DNA from 2 places in the Streptomyces sp. NPDC059874 genome. Region 2 is predicted to be linked to the other one. Evidence: riboswitches for the same ligand, from Rfam matches in the RefSeq annotation. Region 2 holds a riboswitch; the other holds the start of a gene.
What was found. A riboswitch is a leader RNA that binds a small molecule or an ion and turns the genes downstream of it on or off. The one in region 2 is predicted to bind glycine.
Positions count from the first base shown of each region.

Region 1 (7,627 bases), on a different contig from region 2:
GCCTTGGCCGCGATCACGTGCTCCAGCGGGCCGCCCTGCTGACCCGGGAAGACCGCGGAGTTGATCTTCTTGGCCAGCTCCTGCGTCGACAGGATGACACCGCCGCGCGGACCACCGAGGGTCTTGTGCGTGGTGGTGGTGACGACGTGGGCGTGCGGCACCGGGTTCGGGTGCAGACCCGCGGCGACCAGGCCGGCGAAGTGCGCCATGTCGACCATCAGGTACGCGCCGACCTCGTCCGCGATGCGGCGGAAGGCGGCGAAGTCCAGCTGGCGCGGGTAGGCGGACCAGCCGGCGACGATCAGCTGCGGCTTGGACTCCTTGGCGAGGCGCTCGACCTCGGCCATGTCCACCTGGCCGGTCTCGTCGACGTGGTACGGGACCACGTTGTAGAGCTTGCCGGAGAAGTTGATCTTCATGCCGTGGGTCAGGTGACCACCGTGGGCCAGGTTCAGGCCCATGATCGTGTCGCCCGGCTTCAGCAGCGCGAACATCGCCGCCGCGTTCGCCTGCGCACCCGAGTGCGGCTGCACGTTCGCGGCCTCGGCGCCGAACAGCGCCTTGATCCGGTCGATCGCGATCTGCTCGACGACGTCGACGTGCTCGCAGCCACCGTAGTAGCGGCGGCCCGGGTAGCCCTCGGCGTACTTGTTGGTCAGGACCGAGCCCTGGGCCTCCATGACGGCGACCGGAGCGAAGTTCTCCGACGCGATCATTTCCAGGGTCGACTGCTGGCGCACGAGCTCGGCGTCGACGGCTGCGGCGACATCGGGGTCGAGTTCGTGAAGAGGGGTGTTCAGTACGGACATCAGGATCCCCTGGGGTCAGTTACCGGCGGTGAGAGCGGTGTACTCGTCGAAGGAGAGCACGTCCTTGGGCTCCTCCGAGATGCGCACCTTGAACAGCCAGCCGCCCTCGAACGGAGCGGAGTTCACCAGCGACGGGTCGTCGACGACGTCCTGGTTGGCCTCGACGACCTCACCGGAGACGGGGGAGTACAGGTCGCTGACCGACTTCGTCGACTCCAGCTCGCCACAGGTCTCGCCCTCGGTGACGGTCTCGCCGACCTCGGGGAGCTGGGCGTAGACGACGTCACCGAGCGCGTTGGCCGCGAACTCCGTGATGCCGACCGTCGCGACGCCGTCCTCGACGTCCGACAGCCACTCGTGCTCCTTGGTGTAACGCAGCTGCTGGGGGGTGCTCATGGCCTGATTCTCCTGGATGCGGGGGAGTGGAAACGAACGGTGGTCTTGGGTACTGCGATGTCGCCGCACGGGGCACCCGGGCGGCAGGCCTGACTACAAGGACTACTTCTGCCGCTTGTAGAACGGCAGAGCGACGACCTCGTACGGCTCATGCGTACCGCGAATGTCGACGCCGACGCCGGAGGTGCCGGGCGCGGCGTGCGCCGCGTCGACGTACGCCATCGCGATCGGCTTGCCCAGCGTCGGGGACGGGGCGCCGGAGGTGACCTCGCCGATGACCTGGCCGTCGGCGACAACCGGGAAGCCGGCGCGCGGGACGCGGCGGCCCTCGGCGATCAGGCCGACCAGCTTGCGCGGCGGGTTGGTGGCGGCGCGCTCGGCGGCGGCCTCCAGGGCGGCGCGGCCGACGAAGTCCCCCTCCTTCTCGAACTTCACGACCCGGCCCAGCCCCGCGTCGAACGGGGTGAGGGAGGTGGTCAGCTCGTGCCCGTACAGCGGCATGCCCGCCTCCAGGCGCAGCGTGTCGCGGCAGGACAGGCCGGCCGGGACCAGGCCGACGCCCTCGCCGGCCTTGGTCAGCGCCTGCCACAGCTCCACGGCGTGCTCGGGGGAGACGAACAGCTCGAAGCCGTCCTCGCCCGTGTAGCCCGTACGCGCGATCAGCGCGGGCACGCCCGCGACGGTGCCCGGCAGGCCGGCGTAGTACTTCAGCCCGTCCAGGTCGGCGTCGGTGAGGGAGGCGAGGATGCCGGGGGACTCCGGGCCCTGCACCGCGATCAGCGCGTACGCGTCACGGTCGTCGCGGACCTCGGTGTCGAAACCGGCGGCGCGCTCGGTCAGGGCGTCGAGGACGACCTGGGCGTTGGAGGCGTTCGCGACGACCATGTACTCGGTCTCGCCGAGGCGGTAGACGATCAGGTCGTCGACGATGCCGCCGTCTTCCTGGCAGATGTGCGTGTAGCGGGCACGGCCGACGCCGACGGTGGAGATGTTCCCGACCAGCGCGTAGTCCAGGGCCTTGACGGCCTCCGGGCCGGTCAGGGTGATCTCACCCATGTGCGAGAGGTCGAAGAGACCGGCCTTGGTGCGGACGGCGTTGTGCTCGTCGCGCTCGCTGGCGTACCGCAGGGGCATGTCCCAGCCCGCGAAGTCGGTCATGGTCGCACCGAGGGAACGGTGCAGCGCATCGAGGGCGGTCAGGCGGGGGGCAGTGCTCATGGGTGTGGCTCCCGGGTCCCAGGGCATGACATGACGAGGAGAGGTCCTCCCCATCTGTCATCGGAACCTGAGAGGTTCGCCGAGAGTTCCTGAAGATTCAGGGATCTCCGGCTTGCACCTTGGGTGGAGCTGCCGAGCAGCTCGCTTTTCAGATCTGCCTCATCCACGCGGTACGGGGCCTGAGAGATTCAAGGGAGGTTCTTGCTCCTTCGGCGCCCAAGCACGGCCTTGCGGCGTGCCGGGACTCTCCCGCGCGGATTCAAGCGGCCGGTATGCAGTTGGTGATGCGGTTGGTCCAGATGGCGCACATCATTGCACGCCATGGTGGTGATCGGGCGGGCGGGCCCGAAAGATCGTGCGGGTGTCCAAGGGGCGGACCGGGGCGGACCGGAACCGGGACTGCCGGATTACCGTCTCTTTACACTCAGGGGGCAAGGGTCCTGGTGACCCGATTCGGGGGAGGCGAACACTGTGCGGAGATTCGTAGGTGTGGCGGCGGCCGCGGGCACCGTGGGTTCGGTACCGGCGCAGCGAGGCGGCGGTGGTGTGACGCGTGCGCGCGGGCACGAGGCCGGACCCGTACGCGACCTGCGCGGGCCCGGCGTACGGGGCCCGCAGCGGCTCCGCTTCGCCGAGGGCGACATCGTGGTCGTGTCCGGCCTGCCGGGCGGCGGCAAGAGCACGCTGATCAAGCGGGCCGCGGCCGAGGGCGGCGCCATCGACTCCCAGGACGCCCGCGAGCGCTGGGAACACCGGATGCCGGGGGCGCTGCCGTACGCGGTGTACCGGCCGCTGGTGCGGGCCGCGCACTACTGGGGGCTGTGGCGCACGCTGCGCTCCGGGCGCTCCGTCGTCGTCCACGACTGCGGTACGCAGAGCTGGGTCCGGGCGCTGCTCGCGGCGGCCGCGCGGCGGCGGGGGCGTTCGCTGCACCTGCTCCTCCTGGACAGCAGCCCCGAGGAGGCGCTGTCCGGCCAGGCGGCGCGGGGGCGGCGCGTGTCGGCGTACGCCTTCGCCCGACACCGGGGGGCGGTGACCCGCCTCCTCCGCGAAGCGGAATCCGGCCGGCCGCCTGCGGGGTGCGCGTCGGCCACCCTCCTGGACCGCCGCTCCGCTGCCGCGGTGGCCCGGATCGCGTTCCACCCGTAACCGCCGGGGGCCCTGCCCCCGCACCCCCGCGCCTCAAACGCCGGCGGGGCTGGATATGCCGCTTGCGCGGCATCCGGGGCGCCGCCCCGGCCCCCGCGCCTCAAACGCCGGCGAGGCTGGAATTGCCCTGCGGGCAATCCAAGCCCGCCTGGGCGCAGGGTTGCGCTGCGGCGCGCACTTGCAGGCCGACGCCGGCCAATTCCAGCCCCGCCGGCGTTTGAGGCGCGGGTCCGGGCAGAGCCCGGCAGCGGCGCCGCACGTGAGCGCGGACAGCAACCCGGCGGAGCCCCGGCGGCGGGGCCGGGCCCAGGGCCGATAGCCTCGGCACGACATCGGCGGGATCACGGAGGCACGGGACATGCACAGCGGCGGTGGTTGGCCGGGGAATGAGCTGGAGCAGGTGCTCGGGGCGGCGCTCGGGCAGCCGGACGCCGGCGGGCGGATCCTGGAGGTGCTCGGGCGGAGCCAGCTGTGGGTGCCGCTCCCCGCCGGCGCGGGCACCGAGCAGGGCGGAGCCGAGGGGCTGACCCTGCCCACCATGGACATCGGCGGAGCCGCGTACGTCCCGGTGTACAGCTCCGAGGCCCAGTTCCTCGCCTGCGTCGGCCCCGGCATGGACTTCGCGGTGGCCCCCGCCGTCGAGTTCGCCCGCGGCCTCCCCCCGCAGCTCGGCATCGCGCTCAACCCCGAGGGCGCCGTCGGCGTGCCCCTCCCCCCGCCCGCCGTCGCGGAGCTCTGCCGCACCGGCCGGACCCCCCTCGACGGCCCCGCCGCCGGCGGCCGTGTGCGGCTCTACGAGCCGGACTGGCAGGAGGACCCGGTGGACTTCCTGGCCGCAGCCGCCGAGGAGTTCCGCGGCACCGGTGTGGTCTCGGCCGCGTACCGTTGCCTCGCGAGCATCGAGGGCGGGGAGCCGCAGCTGTTCATCGGTGTCCGCCTGGTGGGATGGGAGCCCGAGACCCGCAACGCCCCGATGGACGCCCTCGGCCGGGCCCTGACCCGCGTACCGCCGCCCTGGCCGGTGCAGTTGATCCTGCTGGACGCCGCCGAAGACCCGGTCACGGACTGGATTCGTGAGCGCGTACGCCCCTTCTACCTCCCGTAGGGCCGCTTAAGCTGTTCACGCGTTGACGTCGGGCGGATGCAGAGACGAGGAGGGGTACCGGGTGAGTGCGTCAGGCACGGCCGCGGCCGGGCAGGTCGAGCACATGCTGCGCCAGGTGACTCCCGGGCGCTACGAGAGCTACGAGTCGCTTCTGCACGCCCTCTCCGAGGGCCGGCTGTGGATGCTGCTGTGGCAGGGGCAGCCGGGCTCCCCGGACGCCCAGTACGGCGGCATGGAGGTCGAGGGCCTCGGGTACGCGCCCTGTGTGACCTCCCCGCAGGAGCTGGCCGCCAGCGGCTGGAACCGGGGCTACGAGGTGGTCACCGGCCGGGACATCGCCCGGGCGCTCTACCCCGACCGCTGGGGCCTGTGGCTGAACCCGCACGCCCAGGGCGGCGGCCTCGGCGTGCCGTGGGCGGACCTGCGCCGGATCGCCACCGGCCTGGACCGGATGCCGGCCGGCCCGTTGCGGCTGTCCGAGCCCGCCATCGAGCTCCCGCAGTTCTACGGGCTGCTGACCCAGCACGCCCACCGGACGCCGGCCGTGCGCTCGCTCCGCCGCGCGTGGGTGCAGCCGGCGCTCGGGTCCCCGTACCTCGCGGTGGGGCTCGACCTGTACGACGCCTCCGCGCCCGCGCTGGAGTCCGTACGGGAGATGATGCGCCAGTCGGTCGGCGTCGTCCCCGAGGGCGTACCGGTGTGCACGGTGGCGCTCGCCGACGAGCACGACCCCGTCGCGATGTGGCTGCGCGCGCAGACCCGCCCCTTCTACGACCGCGAGGGCCAGGCACCCGCGTACTGACCGGACGGCTGCCTACCGGCGCGTAGGACCTCGATTTCCGGACATCCACATATTGAGACATCCGTCTCGAAGGCCGCACCGAACCCATCGGTGCGGCCTTCGTCATATCCACCGAATCCACCCAAGTTCCTTGCCTGAAATGGCAGTTGGGTGGGATGTCCGTTCCGCGACGAACGGGCGGTGTTTCACCGCTCAACAGGGCCTGTCGTTCGGATAACGGAAGGTGTCGACGCAGATCACGGTTGCGCATCACATCCCCGGCAGGTCTGGCGGCCGATTGAGTGACCGATGAAGACTCCCCACCCAAGAGCCGGGTCAGTCCTGAAAGACCGGCTGGGCACGTGCACTTCGCTTGTCGTTCCACATGGCACTTCCTGCACTTCACACGCGTCCTGTGTATCCCACGCACTCCGAGCGCCACTCCGCACCAACGCCGCCACAGCGGCGGGCATGGGCCGGCAAACCCGTCGGCCGAGAGGGGTCCCCACCACGATGACGGCACCACTGCACGACACGAGCGCGGAAACACCCGCTCCCGTGTCCGTAGCCGACGTCCCTGCCAAGGCCATCGAAGGCCGCTCGCCCGGCCGCATCGCCTGGATGCGGCTCAAGCGCGACAAAGTCGCGCTGACCGGCGGCGTGGTCGTGATCCTCCTGATCCTGGTGGCGGTTTTCGCGCCGCAGATCGTGAGCCTGCTGGGCCACCCGCCCAACGAGTTCCACGAGGACCTGATCGACCCGGACCTCGGCACGCCGATCGGCTCCTTCGGCGGCATGAGCTCCGACTTCCTGCTGGGCGTCGAACCCACCAACGGGCGCGACGTGTTCAGCCGGATCGTCTACGGGGCCCGGATCTCCCTGGTCGTCGCCTTCCTGGCGGCCTTCGTGTCGGTCATCATCGGCAGCCTGCTCGGAGCCCTCGCCGGGTTCCTCGGCGGCTGGGTCGACGGCGTCATCAGCCGCACGATGGACCTGCTGCTGGCCTTCCCGCAGCTGCTGTTCACCATCGCCCTGGTCTCTGTGGTTCCCAACTCCCTCTGGGGGTTCGAGGGTTCAGGTGTCCGCATGGGCGTACTGATCATCGTGATCGGCTTCTTCGGGTGGCCGTACATCGGCCGCATCGTCCGGGGCCAGACGATCTCCCTGCGGGAACGCGAGTACGTCGAGGCCGCTCGCAGCCTCGGCGCCGGGCGCGGCTACATCCTGATCAAGGAGCTGCTGCCCAACCTGGTCGCCCCGATCCTCGTCTACTCGACGCTGATCATCCCGACCAACATCCTGACGGAGGCGGCCCTCAGCTTCCTCGGAGCCGGCGTCAAGCCGCCGACGGCCTCCTGGGGAAAGATGCTGTCCGACGCCATCCCCATCTACCAGGACGACCCCGCGTACATGGTGGTCCCCGGTATCACGATCTTCATCACCGTCCTGGCGTTCAACCTCTTCGGGGACGGGCTGCGTGACGCACTCGACCCCAAGGGCAGCTGAACCGCTCAACGATTCACCCACCTATGGAGGTTGGACAACCGTGATCCGCAGAAAGCAGGCACTCGCGATCACCGCCGTGATCGCCGCCCTGTCGCTGACCGCCGCGTGCGGTGGCGATGACGGCAAGAAGACCGAGGGGAAGGGCGGCGCGGGCGCCGCCGCGTTCAACGCCGCCACCACCGGCGTCGTGAACCCGTCGACCACCAAGGGCGGCGAGCTCAAGCTCTGGTCGCCGCAGGACGTCGACTACCTCGACCCGGCGCGTGCCTACTACGGCTTCGTGTGGAACATGCAGCGCCTCTACATCCGCCAGCTGCTCGCGTACGACAGCAAGCCGGGCGAGGCGGGCACCAAGCTGGTCCCGGACCTCGCCGAGGCCCTGCCGGTCCTGAGCAACGACGGCAAGACGTACACCGTCAAGATCAAGGACGGCGTGAAGTTCGAGGACGGTACGCCGATCACCTCGAAGGACTTCAAGTACGGCATCGAGCGCGTCTTCGCGCAGGACGTGCTGTCCGGCGGTCCCACGTACCTGATCGACCTGCTCGACCAGGGCCAGAAGTACCCCGGCCCGTACAAGGACACCGACCCCAACAAGATGGGTCTGAAGTCCGTCGAGACGCCGGACGACAAGACGATCGTCTTCAACCTGGCGAGCGCGAA
Region 1 covers NZ_JBHWJY010000027.1:35,165-42,791, reverse strand. The annotation lists gene glyA (serine hydroxymethyltransferase) at 1-809, opposite strand, end outside; gene gcvH (glycine cleavage system protein GcvH) at 825-1,205, opposite strand; gene gcvT (glycine cleavage system aminomethyltransferase GcvT) at 1,308-2,423, opposite strand; glycine riboswitch at 2,582-2,685, opposite strand; gene ACFV9H_RS17835 (AAA family ATPase) at 2,895-3,572, shown strand; gene ACFV9H_RS17830 (enhanced serine sensitivity protein SseB) at 3,931-4,677, shown strand; gene ACFV9H_RS17825 (enhanced serine sensitivity protein SseB C-terminal domain-containing protein) at 4,739-5,479, shown strand; gene ACFV9H_RS17820 (ABC transporter permease) at 5,972-6,964, shown strand; gene ACFV9H_RS17815 (ABC transporter substrate-binding protein) at 7,005-7,627, shown strand, end outside.
Region 1: linked by a shared signal. The riboswitch ahead of gcvT (glycine cleavage system aminomethyltransferase GcvT) and the one ahead of gcvP (aminomethyl-transferring glycine dehydrogenase) in region 2 are both predicted to bind glycine.

Region 2 (7,627 bases):
CAGCTGCTGGACACGCTCCAGGAGCTGCGGGCGGCCGGGGCCGAGGCGATTCAGATCAACGGCGTGCGCATCGTGGCCGGCTCGTACTTCTCGGACGAGAACGGCGGGGTCGGGATCGACGGTAAGAAGATCACACAGCCCTACGAGTTCAGGGTGATCGGCAAGGCCCAGGATCTGGAGCCCGCGCTCAACATCCCGGGCGGTGTCGTCCAGACGCTGGAGAAGGAGCAGGCCACCGTGTCCGTCATCCGGTCGGCGAAGATCGTCGTGGATGCCTTGCGGGCTGCGAAGCAGCCTGACTACGCTCGGTCGTCATCGTGATGATGCGGTGCGGAGAGTGGACCGGCTCACGCGGGCTGATGCCTGCGGGGGGTCGGCGCACCGAAGTCGCGGTGCGTGGTGGAAACTGTCTGGTGGTTACGGACGTTGTGAGAATGTCCGGGTCGGCAGGTGTCTGCATTCGGAGTTCGTCCTGCCCCACGGGCGGGTCTGTTTCGGTCAAGGGGAATCGCCCGTGAAGTTGTTTGAGAAGTTGTTCGGCAAGAAGAACCGCGAGGAAAGCGGCTCAGCACGTCACCGTGCCGGGCACGGTGACGCGGAGGGGCAGGGCGACCGGCCGCTCTTCCGTGACGAGGTGGCGGGAGCGGGTGACAATTCGGGCGCATCCGGCGCGTCGACTGTTGACCCTGCTGGTACCGGACGCATAGGTTTCGGTGAACCATCAACCTCAAGTGCGGGTGGAGGGTTTGCCCCCGACCCGTATGCCACCAATGCCTCCGCGGGGCAGCCGCGGCGCGAGGAGCCGTCCATGTCGGCCGAGCAGATTTGCAGCAGGTGCGGACACCGCAGCGATGCGGCCAGCCGGTTCTGCTCCAACTGCGGAGCGCCGCTGCGGGCTGGTCTGACGCCGGAGCGTGCCTCGGAGACCACGTCCACCATCTCGATCTCGGGCCTGGAGGCCTACGAGGCCGAGGTGTCGGGACAAACGCACGTGTCGTCCTCGCTGTCCCCCGAGGCCCAGGCCGCGGTGGAAGCGCTGCCGCCCGGTTCCGCCCTGCTCATCGTGCGGCGCGGTCCCAACTCCGGTAGCCGCTTCCTGCTGGACGGCGAGCTGACCACGGCGGGCCGGCACCCGCAGAGCGACATCTTCCTGGACGACGTCACCGTCTCCCGGCGCCATGTCGACTTCCGCAGGGGCCAGGACGGCGGTTTCACCGTCTCCGACGTCGGCAGCCTCAACGGCACGTACGTGAACCGTGAACCGATCGACTCCGTCGCCCTGCACAACGGCGACGAGGTGCAGATCGGCAAGTACCGGCTGGTCTTCTACGCGAGCCTGCGGGGCATCTGACCCCATCTGGGAAGGTCTCATGCTGCGTACCCCGACCGGCGGTGCCCCGAAGAACGGCACCGCCGGCACCGCCGGGCGGCTGGTGAGCATCGGCACCGTGCTCACCACGCTGCGTGACGAGTTCCCCGAAGTCACGATCTCGAAGATTCGTTTCCTGGAGGCCGAAGGGCTCGTCGAGCCCCGACGCACACCTTCGGGATACCGCAAGTTCAGCACCGACGACGTGGAGCGCCTGGCGCGCATCCTGCGGTTGCAGCGCGATCACTACCTGCCGCTGAAGGTCATCCGCGAGCACCTCGACGCGCTCGCCCGCGGCGAGCAGATCCGCATTCCGGCACCGACGGCGCACGCGGACTCCGCCGGCACGGCTGATCCCGGCAGTCCTGCGGCCGTATACGGCGAGGTGGGCCGGGAGCGGCCCACGGTGGCCCGGGTGGACCGTGCGGAGCTCCTGGCGGCCGCTGACGTCGACGAGGTGCAGCTGGTCGAATGGGAGTCCTACGGGCTGCTCGCCGAGGCTCCGGGCGGCGGATTCGACGCCGAGTCCGTCACGGTGGCCCGGCTCGTGGCCGATCTCGGGCGGTTCGGGCTGGAGCCGCGCCACCTGCGTGCGATGAAGGCCGCCGCGGACCGGGAGGCCGGGCTCGTGGAGCAGGTCGTGGCACCGTTGCGGCGCCACCGCAACCCGCAGACCAGGGCGCATGCGGAGGCCACCCTGAAAGAGCTCGCGGGGCTGTCCGTACGGCTCCACGAGGCCCTCGTGCAGACCGCTCTCGGGGTCCGTCTGCGGTGAGCTCGCTGGTCGGAGTGGGGCCCCGACTACCCAAACCTGCCGGGCAGGTCCTAGGGTTGCTGTGTGAACGAGCTCGACGTTGTGGGTGTCCGGGTGGAAATGCCCTCCAACCAACCGATCGTGCTCCTGCGTGAAGTGGGAGGCGACCGGTACCTCCCCATCTGGATCGGACCAGGGGAGGCGACCGCCATTGCCTTCGCGCAGCAGGGGATGGCCCCTGCCCGGCCGCTGACGCACGACCTGTTCAAGGACGTGCTGGAGGCGATCGGCGAGGAGCTCACCGAGGTCCGGATCACGGATCTGCGGGAGGGCGTCTTCTACGCGGAGCTCGTCTTCGCCAGCGGGGTCGAGGTGAGCGCGAGGCCGTCCGACGCCATAGCGCTGGCCCTGCGCACGGGGACGCCGATCTACGGCAGTGACGGCGTCCTCGACGACGCCGGAATCGCGATTCCGGACGAGCAGGAGGACGAGGTGGAGAAGTTCCGCGAGTTCCTCGACCAGATCTCGCCGGAGGACTTCGGTACCGGCCCGCAGTGAGGCGCGGGACGCGGGGAACTTTCAGCCCATTCGAGTAGCCTTTCCCCGCAAACGGATACGGGAAACCACTCTCAGGGTGATTATCACTCGGCGTGCCGAGTGTGGCGATCGTTGACGCACCCCTGGTGACTGCCTACCTTCAAGGTGGGCAGGTCAAGGACGGAGGGTCGGCGTGAGGATCACGGGCGACGGTACGACCGGGGGCACCCCCGCGCGGAGTGACGGGGGACCGTACCCGCTGCACGGCAGTGCGGCCGGTTCCGCGCGCCGTCAGCCGGAGTCGACGCCGGTCGGACCGGTGGGCGGCGACGAGGCGCCCGAGCAGATCGGATACCGGGGGCCGACGGCGTGCGCCGCGGCCGGCATCACCTACCGGCAGCTCGACTACTGGGCGCGGACCGGGCTCGTGGAGCCGAGCGTGCGCCCCGCGTACGGGTCGGGCACGCAGCGGCTCTACAGCTTCCGGGACGTGGTGGTCCTCAAGATCGTCAAGCGTTTCCTGGACACCGGTGTCGCGCTGCAGAACATCCGCACGGCCGTGCAGCACCTGCGTGACCGCGGGTTCTGCGACCTGGAGCGGATGACGCTGATGAGCGACGGCGCCACCGTCTACGAGTGCACGTCCCCCGACCAGGTCGTGAGCCTGCTCCAGGGCGGGCAGGGCGTCTTCGGCATCGCCGTGGGAGTGGTGTGGCGCGACGTCGAGAGCGCGCTCTCCCAGTTGCACGGGGAGCGGGTGGACACCGGCGAGACGTTGGTCGGGCACAACCCGGCGGACGAGCTCGCGGCACGCCGCAACCGCGCCGTCTGACCCAGCCCCGGAAATGTCAGACCCGTAGGGCAGCATCGGGGCTGTGAGAGCCGCGCCGACCATCCTGCACCTGGACATGGACGCCTTCTACGCCTCCGTGGAGCAGGCGTCGAAGCCGAGCCTGCGCGGCAAGGCCGTCATCGTCGGCGGCCTCGGCCCGCGGGGGGTCGTCGCGACCGCCTCGTACGAGGCCAGGCGGTTCGGCGTGCATTCGGCGATGCCGATGACCCAGGCCAGGCGGCTCTGCCCGAACGGCGCGTACGTCTTCCCGCGCTTCAGCCTGTACCGGGAGGTCAGCGACCAGGTGATGGCGCTGCTGCGGGAGCTGTCGCCGCTGGTGGAGCCGCTCAGCCTGGACGAGGCCTTCGTGGACCTGGAGGCGGGCGGTGTCGCCTTCGACTCGGCGAGCGCCCTGGCGACGGGGGAGCGACTGCGGGCGGACATCCGGGCCGTGACGGGGCTCAGCGGGTCGGTGGGGCTGGCCGGGTCGAAGATGCTGGCCAAGGTGGCGTCCGAGGAGGCCAAGCCGAACGGGCTGCTGCTGATCGAGCCGGGGACGGAGCGGGAACTCCTCGCGCCGATGTCGGTGCGGACCCTGCCGGGGGTGGGACCGGCCACCGGGGAGCACCTGCGCCGCGCCGGGATCACCACCGTGGGGGAGCTGGCGGAGGCCGGGGAGGACGAGCTGGTCCGGATGGTCGGGCGCGCGCACGGCGTGGGCCTGTACCGGATGGCGCTGGGGCTGGACGACCGGCCGGTGGTCGCCGAGCGGGACGCGAAGTCGGTGTCCGTCGAGGACACCTTCGACGTCGACCTCCACGACCGGGTCCGGATCCGGGGCGAGGTGCAGCGGCTGGCGGACCGGTGCGTGCGGCGGCTGCGGGAGTCCGGGCACTCGGGGCGCACGATCGTGCTGAAGGTGCGGCGCTACGACTTCTCGACGCTGACCCGCTCAGAGACGCTGCGGGGCCCCACGGACGACCCGGGGGTCGTGCGGGAGGCCGCGGCGCGGCTCCTGGAGGGCGTGGACACCACGGGTGGCGTGCGGCTGCTGGGCGTGGGTGTGACGGGGCTGGCGGACTACACCCAGGAGGACCTCTTCGCCCAGGCCGCGATGCTCGCCGCCGAGGGCGGGGCGGAGGGTGCGGGCGGGGCCGCTGAGTCGCCCGGTGAGGGTGTGGCCGCCGGGTCCGACGAGGGGCGGGGGGAGGCCGAGCCGGTGATGGACCCGTGGTCCGTGGCGCCGGGGGCGGGCGAGCCCGCCGTGGAGCCCGGGCCGGTGGAGGAGCGGCGGTGGATGGCCGGCCACGATGTACGCCATTCGGTGTACGGGCCCGGGTGGGTGCAGGGCAGCGGGGTCGGGCGGGTGACCGTACGGTTCGAGCAGCCCGGCTCCTTGCCCGGCCGGGTCCGGACCTTCCGGGTGGGCGATCCCGAGCTGGAGCCGTCCGACCCGCTGCCGCTGGTGGGCGACGCGGGGGCGGAGCCGACGGCGGACACCGACGGCTGAGGGGCCGTCCGCTGAGGGGCTCGGGGCGCATCCGGGCCCCGTGGCCGTGCGAGCGCCGGCCGCGCGAGCCAGTGGCCCCGCGCGCCGGCTGTCGGTGGCCCGCCGCGCGCACTGCCCGAGGCCCGCGCCCGCTGCCCACGCCTGCGTTGGCCGCTGCCCACGGCGTCGGGGCCGGGCTGCTCGGCGGTCGGCCGTGAGGGGACGGACGGGGCGGCCTGCCCGGGCGGGTTGAGGCGTGCCGGGTGCCTCCGAAGCGCGGGCCTGCGCCCGGGCCCCTGGGCCGGGGCTGCGGACCGTTGGGTGCGGGGCCGGGGTGGCTTCAGGCGGGCTCGCGCATGGGGCCCGGCCGGGGCCCTGCGGTGCGGGGGCGTGCCGGGTTGCTTCGGGGGTGGCCCCCGCCCGGATGCCCTGGCAGGGGCGCTTGTGGGGCTGGGCCGGCCGGTGTGCCCTGGCGGGAAGCTCCGGGGCAGCCCGCGCCCCGGGCCCCGGCCGGGCGGGCCGGAAGGGGCTCGGGGAGGTGAAGCTAGGCCGGTGAGCGGGGCCCGTCAGTCCTCGTTGCCCGCCAGGTGGCCGAAGTCGCGCTGGAAGTCCGACGGGAGCGTCACGTCCAGACCGTAGTGGTGGTAGAGCTGGAGCTCCTGTTCGGGGGAAAGGTGGCGGCCGACGCCGAAGTCGGGGGCGTCCTTGATCAGGGAGCGGTCGAAGGGCACCCGCAGGGTGTTGTCGACCAGCTCGCTCGGCTCCAGCGGGACGAACGCGTCCCGGCTGAACAGGCCCGTACGGACGGCGGCCCATTCCGGGACGCCCGTGGCATCGTCGAGGTAGACCTCGTCCACGGTGCCGATCTTGGTGCCATTGCGGTCGAACGCCTTGCGGCCGATCAGGCTGCGCGGATCGATGTCGGTCTGCACGGTCCCTCCAAATGGTCGCAACTCCTCCGTAATGACTACAAAAGTGCATATCCCAAGAAGAGGCCACTCGGGAAGGCCCTGGATCCTCGCTGGTAGGCTTGGTGCTGGCTGTCGACCCTGTGCGGGAGAGTCCTCCGAGTGAGAACGACGGAGGCGCCGAAGGAGCAAATCCTCCCCGGAATCTCTCAGGCATACGTACCGCACGGACGAGGCCACTCTGGAAAGCAGGGGCGGGTACCGGGCGCGCAGTGCCGGTTCCTCTCCTCACCGACGGTGAAAGCCGGCGCGTTCGAGCAACCCTCGAGCGGCCGGTGAAACTCTCAGGTTGAGATGACAGAGGGGGAGGCCGTCCGGGTGCCCGCGCCGTGGTGCCCCTCGCAGGTCGTACGACCAGGAGGCCTCCGTACATGACCGCCAACCGCATTCCGCTCTCCCAGCTGGAGCGAGGCATCCCCTTCGAGCAGCGCCACATCGGCCCGGATGCCGAGGCGCAGGCGAAGATGCTCGCTCAGGTGGGCTACGGCTCGCTGGACGAACTGACCGCCGCCGCGGTCCCGGATGTGATCAAGACCGCTGAAGCACTGAACCTGCCCGAGGCGCGGACCGAGGCCGAGGTGCTGGCCGAGCTCCGCTCGCTCGCCGACCGCAACCAGGTCCTGTCCTCCATGATCGGTCTCGGCTACTACGGGACCTTCACCCCGCCGGTGATCCTCCGCAACGTCATGGAGAACCCGGCCTGGTACACGGCCTACACGCCGTACCAGCCGGAGATCTCGCAGGGTCGCCTCGAAGCGCTGCTGAACTTCCAGACCGTCGTCGCCGAGCTGACCGGTCTGCCGACTTCCGGCGCCTCCCTGCTCGACGAGGGCACCGCGGCCGCCGAGGCCATGACGCTGGCCCGCCGCGTGGGCAAGGCCAAGGGCAACGTCTTCCTCGTCGACGCCGACGCGCTGCCGCAGACCATCGCGGTGATCGAGACCCGCGCCGAGCCGATCGGCATCGAGGTCGTCGTCGCCGACCTGTCCGAGGGCATTCCGGCCGAGATCGCCGAGCGCGGCGTCTACGGCGTGCTCCTCCAGTACCCGGGTGCCTCCGGCGCGGTGCGGGACATCAAGCCGGTCATCGAGCAGGCGCACGCGCTCGGCGCCATCGTCTCCGTCTCCGCCGACCTGCTCGCCCTGACCCTGCTGACCTCCCCGGGCGAGCTGGGCGCGGACATCGCCGTCGGCACCACGCAGCGCTTCGGCGTCCCGATGGGCTTCGGCGGACCGCACGCCGGCTACATGGCCGTCCAGGCCAAGCACGCCCGCTCGCTGCCGGGCCGCCTCGTCGGCGTCTCCGTGGACGCGGACGGCAACAAGGCGTACCGCTTGGCGCTGCAGACCCGCGAGCAGCACATCCGCCGCGAGAAGGCCACCAGCAACATCTGCACCGCGCAGGTGCTCCTCGCCGTCATGGCCGGCATGTACGCCGTCTACCACGGCCCGGACGGCCTGCGGACGATCGCCGGCCGCACCCACCGCTACGCGGCCCTGCTCGCCGCGGGCCTGACGGCCGGCGGGGTCGAGGTCGTGCACGGCGCGTTCTTCGACACGATCACCGCCCGCGTTCCGGGCCGCGCGGCCGAGGTCGTCGCCGCCGCCCGCGAGGGCGGGGTCAACCTGCACCAGGTCGACGCGGACCAGGTCTCCGTCTCCTGCGACGAGACCACCCT
Region 2 covers NZ_JBHWJY010000118.1:5,219-12,845, forward strand. The annotation lists gene ACFV9H_RS38380 (DUF881 domain-containing protein) at 1-321, shown strand, start outside; gene ACFV9H_RS38385 (FHA domain-containing protein) at 407-1,351, shown strand; gene ACFV9H_RS38390 (MerR family transcriptional regulator) at 1,371-2,144, shown strand; gene ACFV9H_RS38395 (bifunctional nuclease family protein) at 2,208-2,681, shown strand; gene ACFV9H_RS38400 (MerR family transcriptional regulator) at 2,854-3,492, shown strand; gene ACFV9H_RS38405 (DNA polymerase IV) at 3,536-5,002, shown strand; gene ACFV9H_RS38410 (PRC-barrel domain-containing protein) at 5,548-5,913, opposite strand; glycine riboswitch at 6,026-6,124, shown strand; gene gcvP (aminomethyl-transferring glycine dehydrogenase) at 6,321-7,627, shown strand, end outside.